Regions from separate parts of the Paenibacillus sp. 2TAB19 genome, predicted to be linked through region 4. Evidence: riboswitches for the same ligand, from Rfam matches in the RefSeq annotation. Region 4 holds a riboswitch; each other region holds the start of a gene.
What was found. Region 4 has a riboswitch for cyclic di-GMP ahead of AB4Z33_RS26020 (pyridoxal phosphate-dependent decarboxylase family protein). Riboswitches for the same ligand answer to the same signal wherever they lie in the genome.
Positions count from the first base shown of each region.

Region 1 (3,106 bases), on a different contig from region 4:
CATATACGCTTGAGCTTGCAGGCGCTCGCTGTTTTTCTGCGTCTCACCGAACATGTGGACGAGATTGACCGCCATTTGCTTGAAGTTGCTAATTAAGGCATGGATCTCGAAAATATTGCTGGACGGCCATTCGATCAGGTCTTCCTGCTTTAGGCGGCTCGGCAGATTGTTCGTCGCTTCGGCTAGTCGCTTCAAGCTTCTGCCTAGCCAGCGGTTAATGAAGAACGCAACAAGTGCGGCGAATAAGGCGAGTGTAATCAAATAAATGAAATGCGTGATGTATTTATTAAAAAGATAGTATTGATAGTTATGTAAAGGAATATCGATATGGATCATGAGGCCCGTATCATGGATGGGCGAGGCGTAACGGAACTTGCCTTCATGCCAAGTCGAGATATGGAGCGGATGCTCTTTAAGTACAGGAATAAGCAATTGAAGGTTGTTGCTTAGCGCTTTGTTAATCCGGTAGCTTGAGGTGTCATTACGGATGCTGCCGTTCCAAGGGATGACAGTGCCGCTTCCATCTGTAATGGTAATGGTGTATAGAGTGGACGAATGCTTGGCAATCAGCGATTGCAGGTATGCAAGCGTGGCCTCGGACTTATTGTCGTCATATCGAATCCTGCTCTCCATATATTCTCTTCCGATCATCGAAGCTACGTTGCTGGAAAGCTGCTCGGCGTGGCGGCTGGCTTCCTTGAAGGAGCCCGTGCTGCTAATGTAAATATTCAATAGAAACGGCAGTATAACGCACACGATCGAGAAATGAAACATGACGCGGTTGAGGGAGCTGGATCTGCGCCAATTGCGAGCGATGCCGGACCACTTTGAGAGCGGCAAATATTGCAGGGCAATATCGGCACACAGCGCGTTCAGCAGTCCGTTGATCGCCACAATCGACGTAACGAGCATCAGATCGGTCCCCATAGCGTTATATTGACCAACATGCGTAATATACGTTAGTGGGGCAGCGATAAGCAGCCAAAAGGCAGCGTCGCAGACGAACAGATGACTCGGGAACTTGCGAACGAGCAGACCGACAATGGCAATTTCCAGCAGTCCGATGTTATGGAATAGAGATTGATCCATAAGCTGAGTCCCAATCGTATGCACGACTGCGGCGGCCAGCAATCCGAGCCAGAACCCGAACAAGCGAAGTCCGACTAACAGGAATACGCTTGTAAAGGTGAATGTTATGCCATATAGAAAGGGATAGCCAAGTCTCTCGCTGATTAAAGCGAGCAGCGTGCATAGTAGAAAGGACAGGGCGATGATCCATCGATTACGCTTCGGTTGCTGTACAGTACTCAATTCGGGCCTCCTGGTAATATGTCAATGGAACGATTACGGTTGGATTTGACAATAAAAAAAGGATGCCAAACGGCACCCTCCTGCGGTCACGAATCATTAGGGTAACCCGGCGATCATGGCGTCATTACGCTGTAGACCCGTAGCTTTGCGTCCTATGCTTTCGCATAGTTTGCCCTTTGCCTATTCGGCTTTTCACCTAATATTCGACAATTTATTCTAAATTCCTTCTTTTTTTGAAGTATAGGAATATAGTTTCACACTATACCTCATGCCTATACTTCACCGGAATGAAACGCGCCTCGCCACCAAGGATGGCACAGAACCGAGCTGCGCAAAGACGCAGCTAACGGTTCGTGCGTAGCGACAGCCTTTTCACCTTGCGCAAACTTGAAAACTAAGCTTTCAGTACGTCGTGATCGACATAACGCTCGCCATTCATTTCGCTAATGATGTTGATAGCAGCTTTGGCGCCGTCGCCGGCCGTAATGATCGCATGAACGCTTACGCCTGCTACCGTTCCAGCGGCCCAGATTCCGGGAATGTTCGTTTTGCCGCTTGGATCGACAGCGACTACCGTCTTGATGCGCGGCTCAGTACCCGCTTTTGTCTGAACGCCGATATGCTCGGCAAGGTCAGTTGCGGCTCCGGTAGCGAGCAGGACATGCTTTGCCTCGTAAGCTCCGCCATCGGATTCAATCATGAAGCCGCCTTCGATGACAGTAATGTTCTGAACGGTTTCCTCCTTAATCTCGGTGCCGAATTTGAGCGCCTGCTTCTTGCCTGTCTCGATGAGATCGGGACCGCCGATTTCGACAACGCCGTAATGGTTCTCGAACCATGCGCGTTTCGTCATCCCTTTGTTATTTTCGAACATGACTGTCTTTTTGCCTGCCTTCGCGCTAAAGATCGCTGCGCTTGCTCCTGCGGGTCCAGCTCCGATAATTGCAATATCGTACACGCGTCCAACCTCCAAATGTATTTATTTCGTTCCTCTTTCGTTTTCGCCAATATTATATAAATGTTCCGCGGCAAAAATCAATCGGACAATTCTAGCCCGTTCACGATATGTTCATTATTGACGCGTTGCATTCGAACCGCGTCTTTGATATAGTTCGAATATCGAATAGTTCTACAGTAGAATTAGTTTGTCCGAGTCATTGAAGTCATTAGTGTTCGGACCATTACGACAGAGAAGGAGGATCTGATGCGGGAATGGATCTCAAACTATCCAAAGAAATTATACATCGCTACGAGGCTGCCCACTTCTTGGTTAACCGCCGATTAAACGCTTTGATACGCGAGCTGATGCCGGAAGAGCTGACGATCGACCAGTTCTCGACGCTGCGATATTTGCATAGCCAGGGGCGGAGCACGTCCTCGGAGCTGGCTGATATTTTCTGCGTGGGCAAAAGCTCGATTACGGCCATTATTAATCGCCTTTTCGACAAGAATCTGATTTATCGTCTGCCTGATGAGAAGGATCGGCGCGTCACGTATTTAGCGCTGACAAAGGAGGGAAAGCAGCTTTTTGACGAGATGGATGTAAAGATGTATGAGCTGCTGCTAAAGTATATCAGCCCGTTCGACGAGCAGGAAGCGATCACGTTCATTCAGACGTTCGAGAAGCTCGCTCATGAACTAGGCAAACCACAATAAGGCTATGAAGCGTAATCGTGAAGGGAGAGCAGAGAGAGAATGAGAGTCATACTGAAGCTGAAGTGGTTAGTGCTTGTATTATGGATTGCGGTGGCAGCAGGGCTGATGATTACCGCGCCGGCAATGGGGGAGCTTGTAC
Region 1 is NZ_JBFRGE010000021.1:36,634-39,739, reverse strand. It holds gene AB4Z33_RS11765 (EAL domain-containing protein) at 1-1,311, opposite strand, end outside; cyclic di-GMP riboswitch class I at 1,409-1,495, opposite strand; gene AB4Z33_RS11760 (FAD-dependent oxidoreductase) at 1,706-2,269, opposite strand; gene AB4Z33_RS11755 (MarR family winged helix-turn-helix transcriptional regulator) at 2,524-2,967, shown strand; gene AB4Z33_RS11750 (MMPL family transporter) at 3,007-3,106, shown strand, end outside.
Region 1: it holds a riboswitch for cyclic di-GMP, as region 4 does, so the genes downstream of both, AB4Z33_RS11765 (EAL domain-containing protein) here and AB4Z33_RS26020 (pyridoxal phosphate-dependent decarboxylase family protein) in region 4, are expected to answer to the same signal.

Region 2 (3,106 bases), on a different contig from region 4:
TCCGTTGCCACGAAAAAAGCAGTTAATAAAATAAGAAGAGCAACCATGAATAAATTGAATCCTATACCCATTTTCGTTTCTCACTACCCTTTGTTTTTTGAATTTTTTAGTTAACCAACCTGTACATCTCCTAACGTTAGGAGTGTGGTAATTAAACTATACKGAATGATTACAACATATGACAACCGTCGTATGCAACGTTAAGCGCCGTTTTTGCACGATAAACGGTATTTTGGAAAGCACGATGGCTTGTTTTCATTGAATATCGTCCCTTTACAACCCTCTAATGCGAGCATATGATAAGTTCATAAGAACTTGTAAGCAAATTTGACGAAGTCGTGAATGCMAGGAGGAAGGAATATGGAGTCCTTTACGCTTACTCGAAAAGAGATGGCGGAGCTGTTACTCTCCTTGCGCGGCAGCAGCAGTCAGAAGCCGATTCAAGTGCTGCAGAGCGCTTGGGCGAAGTCGCATCGGTACGATCTGGAGAAGGGGACGACATTGCCTGCCTTTCTCGCCACGCTTCTGCCGCCTATAATAGAGAAGTTAATTAAGGGCAGTGAGGTGAAAGGCTTCTCGCTGCAGGAAATATCGGCGCTGGGTCAGCTTATTGAATATTCGAACCTTTCCATTACTTCTATGCAAAATTGGGTCAAAAGAGACTTTAYGTCGTATTTTGACTGTCCGAAGGCCGGGAAGAAATATTCCCTTAATCAAGCTGCGCTGTTGTTCATTATCGATGATCTGAAGTCGAATCTCGACTTCGAGTCGATACGTAAGCTGTTCGAGATTGTGCTCGGTAAGCCGGAAGACGAGTCCGATGATCTTGTCGGTCCGATCGAACTGTACGCCACTTATACGAAGATGTTCGAGGAGCTCGACGCGAATAACGACCAATTACTCGATATTACCGGCCATCTGAAGGGGCAGCCACACCAGGACCTGCTTACAGAGGAGGTCATTCGAGGAGCGGCCAATCGGTTTGCGGACAGGCTGTCGGGATTGACGGACAAGCAGCGGGAAGCGATACGCAATATTTTGCTGGTAGCCGTCATATCGATTCAAACGTCCTATTTTCATACTCTCGCAAGAAGGTATTGCAATGCGACCCTGTTCCTGAATTCGCCATGAAAAAATAGGAAAAAAGGATGTACATGAGAGGAAATCTGTCCTATAATGTAAGCTGATGTAAAAAACAGACAAACTGAAAAAGGCAAACTTGTCGAAAGGCAAGGACGCAAAGTTATGGGCCTAAGGGGCAAGACGCTATGGCTGCCAGACCGCCAGTTGGTTAGATTAGCTTTATTTAGCTATCCGCCGACTGGGGCCTGGATAGCTTTTTTGCTATTTTTCGAGTAGACAGAGGGAGCGGGAGAATCAGCATGAAGGCAGCATCGTGGGCAACAACAGGAAAAGCATGGCTTGGCAAAGCACTGCAAACAGTAAGGCAAGTAAGCTTGAAAAAGTTGAACGGGAAGAAGATTACGACGAAGTTGTTTATTATCTCCGCCATTATTACCCTATTTAACTTAGGTGCTGGGGCATTCATCTATACCCAGAACTTATCGGTAGCAAACGCGGTAGATGAGTCCGAGAAGCTGTCCGAAGCTGAACGTAATTACCAAGCGGTGTCGGGCAAGCTGCTGAAGACGATGCTGAAAATGATCGATGCGATCGAGAACGGTACCGAGGAAGAGAACGCTGTTGCGATTAAGACGGAGTTAGCGACAATCCCGACTAGCTTAGAGCAATTAAGTAAACAATTCGAGGCTATGGATATTAAATATCCGGCCGAAGAGAATGCTCAAAAATATGTGAATCAGATCAAGGTGCTGGATCTTGCCTATACGAATTTGAGCACGACTTCTATTGATGTCAATGCATTAACGGCTGAAGAAAAGTCGCTGCGCGTGTCGGATCTGATCAGCGTCTACACGATCATAATTGATTTTTCCAAAGAAGCGATGGAGAAAAAGTTGTCTGAAGATACGCAGTCTATGCAGAAGTCGCTTAACAAAAGCGTCGATAGCGCGAATATAATCATTCTCGTGAATGTCATCCTATTGGCGGTATTGCCTGCCTTTATGATATTTGGCATTACACGTTCGATTAAGACCGGCTTGTCCGGCATTATGAAACGGATCGAAGCGTACCGGAACAATCAATTCACGGAGCAGTCGAAGCTGCAGCGCGCCGATGAATTCGGAGATATCGACGCATCGCTCGCCGACATGGGCAGCAACCTGCGCGAGACGATCAAAGCGACGATTGATGTGAGCGGTACGGTGTTAGGCGTATCGAACCAGATGACGGAGAAGATCGGCAGCAACCGTGACGCTTCCGAGCAGGTCAAAGGCCAGATCGAATATGGCAAGACGTCATTGCAAGCCCAGTATGACGACGCATCATCGATTTCGGCGGTAACCGAACAAATCTCGGCAAGCTCGGAAGAGATCGCGGCGTCCAGTGAGTACATAAATGGCGATATGCAGAAGATGAAGCAAGCATCGCTTAACGGCTCGCAACAGATGGCGGGCGTTGTGCTGAAAGTGAATGAGACGGCGGAGCAGTTCGATAAACTGACGGCCGCATTCGAATCGATGAATGAACGCTACGGCAATGTTGCGAAGTTCCTGGCAGGCATTCAAGATATTAATACGCAGACGAATCTATTATCGCTTAACGCATCGATCGAATCGGCACGCGCAGGCGAGCACGGTCGCGGCTTCGCGGTCGTTGCAGAAGAAATTCGCAAGATGTCGGGTCAGACCGACGCAATCTCGAAGCAGATTACGAAGGAGCTGGCGCTTATTCAAGCGGATGTCGCAGCCAGCGGCCGTACGATAAGCCAATTCTCGGATGTCATCAAGTCTACTCGCGAGACGTCGGAAACGGCTAGCGAGACGTTCCAGGCAATTGAAGCGCAGAGCGGAGTGTTATCTGATCAAGTGAGTGAAATATCGACTGCGATCAACGAGATTACGCAAGGCATGACGCATATCGTTACGGCCGTCGATAAGCTGCTGGAGAAATCGACGGAAGTGAACGGCCAGATGGAAGGAATAAGCGGTCTGTCCGACATGCAGAACGGCATTTCCGACGAGCT
Region 2 is NZ_JBFRGE010000157.1:2-3,107, forward strand. It holds gene AB4Z33_RS30370 (DUF1836 domain-containing protein) at 361-1,131, shown strand; cyclic di-GMP riboswitch class I at 1,203-1,288, shown strand; gene AB4Z33_RS30375 (methyl-accepting chemotaxis protein) at 1,383-3,106, shown strand, end outside.
Region 2: it holds a riboswitch for cyclic di-GMP, as region 4 does, so the genes downstream of both, AB4Z33_RS30375 (methyl-accepting chemotaxis protein) here and AB4Z33_RS26020 (pyridoxal phosphate-dependent decarboxylase family protein) in region 4, are expected to answer to the same signal.

Region 3 (3,106 bases), on a different contig from region 4:
CCACTCCTTCCCCTGAACCCGAGCCGAAGCCCGAGCCCGAGCAACCTGAACCGAAACCAGAACCTAAGCCTGAACCAAAACCCGAGCCTGCAGCCTCGGCCTACATCGTTGTAAAAGGCGATACGCTATGGGCGATTGCTAAGAAATACGGAACGACATGGCAGGTGCTTCGCGATCTTAATAAGTTAACGAATGCAGACCTCATCTTCCCGGGTCAAAAGATCATATTGCCTTCATAATGTAGCTTATACAAATGCAAAGGGCTGTTCCACGAGCGGATAACCGCTTAAGGAACAGCCCTTTAATTATTAGTCGTTGCTCTTATTTCTTCTGTGCAGAAAAGCGGATCAGAAATCCTAGCATTACGATTACCAATCCAGCCATGTAGAACGGCATGGTGCTGCTATCGCCTGTCTTAGGCAATGTATCAACATCCACTGAACCATCTTCCGGTGTCCCTAAGCCTATTTCTTCATCGTCTACCGTTACTTCTTCGTCATCCGTAGTTTGCTCCTCGCCATCTTCAGGCGCTCCGCCTTCATCCGGTGAGCCTCCCGGCACTTCTTCTTCATCAATAATCACTTCATCGGAAGGCGTCGGCGTTGGATCAGGTGACACTGTAGGCTCAGGAGTAACCGTTGCCTCCGGTATCGGAGTTCCCGTCGGCATCGGCGTCGGCGCCGGTGATGGCGTTACGACTGGTGTCGACGTTGGCGTCGCCGTTGGTGTCGCTGTCGGCGTTGCCGTCGGTGTTGCTGTCGGCGTCTCCGATGGAGTTGCCGTCGGTGTCGGTGTTGCCGTCGGCGTCGCTGTCGGTGTCTCCGACGGTGTCGCTGTCGGCGTTGGTGTCGGCGTCTCCGACGGTGTTGCCGTTGGTGTTGCTGTCGGTGTCTCCGACGGTGTTGCCGTCGGCGTCTCCGACGGTGTCGCTGACGGCGTTGGTGTCGGCGTCTCCGACGGTGTTGCTGTCGGCGTTGGTGTCGGCGTTTCCGACGGTGTTGCTGTCGGCGTTGGTGTCGGTGTTGCTGTCGGTGTCTCCGACGGTGTCGCTGTCGGCGTTGGTATCGGCGTCGCCGACGGTGTTACTGTCGGTGTCGGTGTCGGAGAAGGCGTCGCCGACGGGCTAGGTGTTGGCGTCGCTAGCGGTATCTCCCCCTCGAAAGGTACCCAATGCGGCTGAATTCTGCCTTTCGTGAGCGAAGCTCCTACTAATATGCCGTCGATATTGCCGCTCGTTGCCGTAATATCAGCCTGTGGCGCTAATAGACTGCCCTTGACCCCACTATTGCCGAGCGTCAGCGCCGTAGCATCCGGGAAGTTAAACAATATTTTAGATTGGCGGTCTTTATCGTCAAAGCCAAAATAACCTTGCCACCCCATTGATCGAGTCGCACCCGTAACGTTAATAATCACTGTCGAGCCATTTGGAACGTCCAGCCATACCTCATTCAGATCATACCCTACTGTAAATACATTGAGCTGAGGGTCTGTTCCCTTTAAAGTCGTTTTATTCGAATTGTATTGATCTTTGCTTGTTGTGCCGTTGGTCGGCAAAGCTGCCAGCTCAGCGGACAAATTCAACAAATATTCAGCTTCTGCTTCAAAATCGATAGGTGCCCCTTGATGCTTATTGCCTCTTACGAGCGTGAAGGCCGATGTTGAATGAAGCGTTCCGTAGTAGGCATCGCCATAATCAATTTGACCATTCGTGAACTTCAGTTCTCCGCCCGCCACTAAGCCAATGTCTCCCGATGCATTCGCTCGATTGACGCCAAATCCGGTTATATCAATATCTCCTCCGGCCGCCAGTCCACCTTCGACTTGCTCGTAATACAGCTTAAAGTCACCGAGCATGAACACGTTGTAACTGCCTGCCGTACCGAGCACAGAGCTGTTGCCTCCGCCTGCTCCAAATACAAAAGCGTTGCATAGAATGCCGAAGACGATGACCCCAGTCACGACTAGTGATGCGCTCTTACGAAATGCTTTTCTCATGATATACCCTCCCTATCAAAAAAAATAAAAAAGACCGCACACGAATACGAGATTCATGGCGGTCGGACGATCATAGCGCCTTAGGCGCTGTAGACTCCAGACTTTGCGTCCCACTCTTTCAAATGGTTTGCTATTGGCATAATCGAACAATTCGTTCGTAATCTATGACTCTATCAAAAAGGAACTATACCTATTTTAGCTAATTTTGGTCGCAACCGCAATCCGCTAAATTATATAACCATATGTAAAATATACCCATGTATGTACATGGAAATGAACTTCAATTCCGCTCTCCATATGCCGATTGTTAATATAGGTAATAGGAACTATATCATGAAGCTGTGAAAAGAGGAATGATCCCATTGAAGCAACTAGATCCGCACCAACAAACTCCCGCAAGCGTATATCGTGCTTTCCTCCTCCAGCTCGTCTACAACTATGTATTTGGATCGACCGTCGCCGTGCTCGGAGTCGGGGGCATCATCATTTTCTCCACGCTTAAGCTGCCCCAAGGCGAAGGCTTCGTGCTCGGCGTCATCTTATTCGCTTCTTTGCTCATTATGCTTGCCTGCGAGCTGTTCGTATTCTATCGGCATGCAAAGCCGATTCAAGTCGCTTTCCTGTCCGATCAGCCAACAGCGGAGCAGCTTCGCAAAGCTTATATACAAACGCACCGCTTTCCGGTACTGTCGCTGAAGCGGACTTTCGGACCTCATCTGCTCGGCATATCGGTGCCGGCTATTGCAATGAGCTATATTTTCATCCAAATGGAATGGCTCTCGTTCCCTTATTATTATATCGGACTTGCTTCCGTTGGCGCGCTGCTCGTTGCCAGTATGCATGCCATGATTGAATTTTTCCTGACCGCACGGGCTATTCGACCTGTTGTCACCTATATGCGCAACAAACATGTAGCACTCTATGGGCAGGATCTGACCCTCGGCGGCCAAGTATTTGCTTCGATTCGCACGAAGTTTCTGCTAAGCGCTTTTTTAATCGGTACGCTTCCACTGCTCTTGCATAGTCTTGCGGCTCAGATCAGGCTTGAAGGACTGGACGGCGGGGGCACCTCCGCCTATTGGCAATGGGCCGGTATCATTCTTGTTATCGG
Region 3 is NZ_JBFRGE010000055.1:40,158-43,263, reverse strand. It holds gene AB4Z33_RS21710 (5'-nucleotidase C-terminal domain-containing protein) at 1-239, shown strand, start outside; gene AB4Z33_RS21705 (choice-of-anchor A family protein) at 322-1,995, opposite strand; cyclic di-GMP riboswitch class I at 2,050-2,137, opposite strand; gene AB4Z33_RS21700 (HD-GYP domain-containing protein) at 2,358-3,106, shown strand, end outside.
Region 3: it holds a riboswitch for cyclic di-GMP, as region 4 does, so the genes downstream of both, AB4Z33_RS21705 (choice-of-anchor A family protein) here and AB4Z33_RS26020 (pyridoxal phosphate-dependent decarboxylase family protein) in region 4, are expected to answer to the same signal.

Region 4 (3,106 bases):
TTGAATATCGCTTCCCGGAATGGCTGCGAGCGTGTTCGACGCGATTTGAATATCCGTCGCGAGCCGCTTATCGAATTGCTCCAGAAGCTTCTCCGAGAGGTTGCTCTGCGTCATATAGCCGGACAGAGCAAAGGCTACGCATGTCACGACCTGCAGCAGCAGGATGCTGACCGAGATTTTGACTGCAAGATGTTCTCTGAACCAATTCAATTTAAGAATAGATTTCTTCATGGTTGTTCTCCTTCGTGGATAGCCGATCAAAAGCGGCATACGTTTCAGCGATTTTTTGTTTCAAATAGTGAACGATTGCACCGACATCGGAAGTTTGCGTGTACGGAGAGATGACGAATAACTTAGCCGCATACAGCGCAATTTGACCCGCCCGGTCCGCGGTTGGCACGTAGAGATGCTTCTTCGTATCTCCGAAAAACATTTTTCCGCGGTCTCTGCCCAATATTTCGAACAATAGCTCGTTCAGCTTATTTTCGCGCTCAATCTCCGCATAGCTGCGGAGCCCCTCGTATTCCGCGTGATAGCCGTTTTTACGATCTGCATACAAACGRAACAGCGTGATAATGCCCGGATTTAGCGGATTGACGATGACGGCTTCGGGAACTTCGGCAGCCAACGTCTTCCTGAACGCTATATTGACTTCGACGAATTGGGCGAGCAGCTTCTGATAACCTTCGATGCCGAAAGCCGTTAGCGCGCTTAAAATACTGATCGAGCTGCCCATTCTAGAGCATTCCAGCGTATAGCTCGTATGATAATCCCCATAACCCCGATGTCCAACATACGGCGTTTCATCCGGCTCCAAATCAAGCAGCTTGAGATCGGATGCCCGCTTCACAAGGAATAAGCTCGTGGAGTACGGCGTTTGACCGAGCTTCTGGAAGTCAAAGCACAACGAATCCGCCAATCCCAAATGCTTCATTCTCTCCCTTATCGCTTGAAGCGCAGATAGTGTTTCAGTATCGAATTTATGTAGATTTCCTTCAAAGTCGTAATCGTTAAAGAAGGCAAAAAATCCGCCCAGCGCTGAATCCGCGTGGATATGCGGCCTTTGAATGCCATGCTTTGTCGCTAGTTCCTCTGACACAGCCAAGATTTCCTCGACATTATCGATGCCCATCGCATCCGTCGTCGCTGTCGTTGCCACAATGTACACAGGGACGCCTCCGCTTAAAATAACGCTCTCCACTTTCTCTTCGAGATCCCGAACATCCATGGAGCTGTCTTCTCGCGTACGGATTTTGATCAGGTTATTGCTGCCCAGACCCGTTGCTTCCATCGATTTGAACAGGCTGTAATGAGCCGCTTCCGAGCAGAAGGCAAACAAGTTGTCAGGTACGCCTGCTTTTGCAGCTTTGGCGTCATATTTATTAATGGCTAGTCGAAGTCCCGTAAAGATGGCCCCTTGCCCGCCCCAAGTCGTATATCCGCCGCTTGCCGTAGGGTCATAACCAATCAGCGCCGACATCATGGCAACGACTCTGACTTCGGCCTCCGCTCCGGCAGGTCCGTATACGTCCCACAAGTTATTGCCATTCACCATAAAAGCGGTGAGCATTCCCATGATGCCCGGAATACTGGCCATGGGCAAAATATTAGTCAAAAAGTATTTCGTATGGTAGGGATGACCGTGCAGAAGCTTGAGCAGCTCGCCGTTCACTTCATTTTGCGTGCTTCCGCTAACGGGAATGCGGCTGTTCTTCGTTAAATCCTGATAGAAAGTAGCTCCTCTATCTTTCGTTCCTTTTAAATTAACGGAATCGGGATCCTTTAAAGCATCGACCCCTTCTACGATTTGCCTGAATAGTGCTATAAGATCGTCTCGTTGTCGCTCGTTGCCGTCGTCGCTTGGAAATAAGGTCCGGATATTCATCTCTTGCTCGCTCATTGTCTCCACTCTCTCCTATTTCGTTATTCTCTCTTTTTTGTTGTAAGCAAAGAGGCATGCCTATGGACGACCATAGACATGCCTCTGCTAAATCTTTTGCAACTGGCTGACATTTCTTTTTGAGAAGTAGTCCCTATAGCTTTGCGTCTCTCGTCTTTCGACGGATTTGCATTATGTGATTTTAGGAAAGTTCATCGATACAATTAGTAAACATTTACAGCGAATAGGAACATTCTACTATTTTACATTTCAGAGATCAATAGATTTGAAATAGAGATTTCGTTAATTTTTTTAAGAAATCATCATTTTGTCACAATCTTCCTTTGTTCGATATTGTCGACCGATTATATTTGGTGCAATATTCCTGCTACTGCCAATCTGTTCAACCCCGATACAGCTATGATTCAGCAGGTTTTCTTATCCTCCCATTCGTTTTAAGATCATATTTAAAAGAGAGGAGATTATCTATGACAGACGAAGCATACAACGATTTAATTGCCAAATCGCTATTAAACAAAGGAAACAACAGGAGATTAAAAACCGCTATCGAAAAAGCGAAAAGAGGCGAAGAGATTACGATTGCCTACATTGGCGGCTCCATTACTCACGGCGCGGGAGCTAATCCGCTCCATACCGACTGCTATGCTCATCGGTCATATTCCACCTTCAAGTCGATGTTCGGAAAGGACGGCGGCGATTCTATTCGTTTCGTCAAAGCTGGACTCGGCGGCACGCCCTCCGAGCTGGGGATGATTCGTTATCAGAGGGATGTTCTGAGAGATGGAGCCGTACGCCCTGATATCGTCATTGTGGAATTTGCAGTCAATGACGCCGACGACGAAACGGAAGGGAGCTGTTACGAAAGCCTGGTATTAAAAGCACTGACTGCTGACAACGCTCCAGCCGTCATCCTATTGTTCAGTGTGTTCRAAAGCGACTGGAATTTGCAAGATCGGCTTGCGCCCGTTGGTTATCATTATGAGCTTCCCATGGTAAGCATAAAAGATGCGGTGGTGGACCAATTTCAGATAACCAAAGACGAGGGGAACATCATTACCAAAGAGCAATTTTTCAGCGACATCTACCATCCGACCAATGCAGGTCATACAATCATGGCCGATTGTCTAGGCTGGCTGTTCGCCGAAACCGACCGTTCCGCCATGGATCATGAACATATTGTGATCGACAAGCCGCCGGTAATCGGTA
Region 4 is NZ_JBFRGE010000085.1:13,836-16,941, reverse strand. It holds gene AB4Z33_RS26025 (methyl-accepting chemotaxis protein) at 1-231, opposite strand, end outside; gene AB4Z33_RS26020 (pyridoxal phosphate-dependent decarboxylase family protein) at 212-1,900, opposite strand; cyclic di-GMP riboswitch class I at 1,995-2,081, opposite strand; gene AB4Z33_RS26015 (SGNH/GDSL hydrolase family protein) at 2,368-3,106, shown strand, end outside.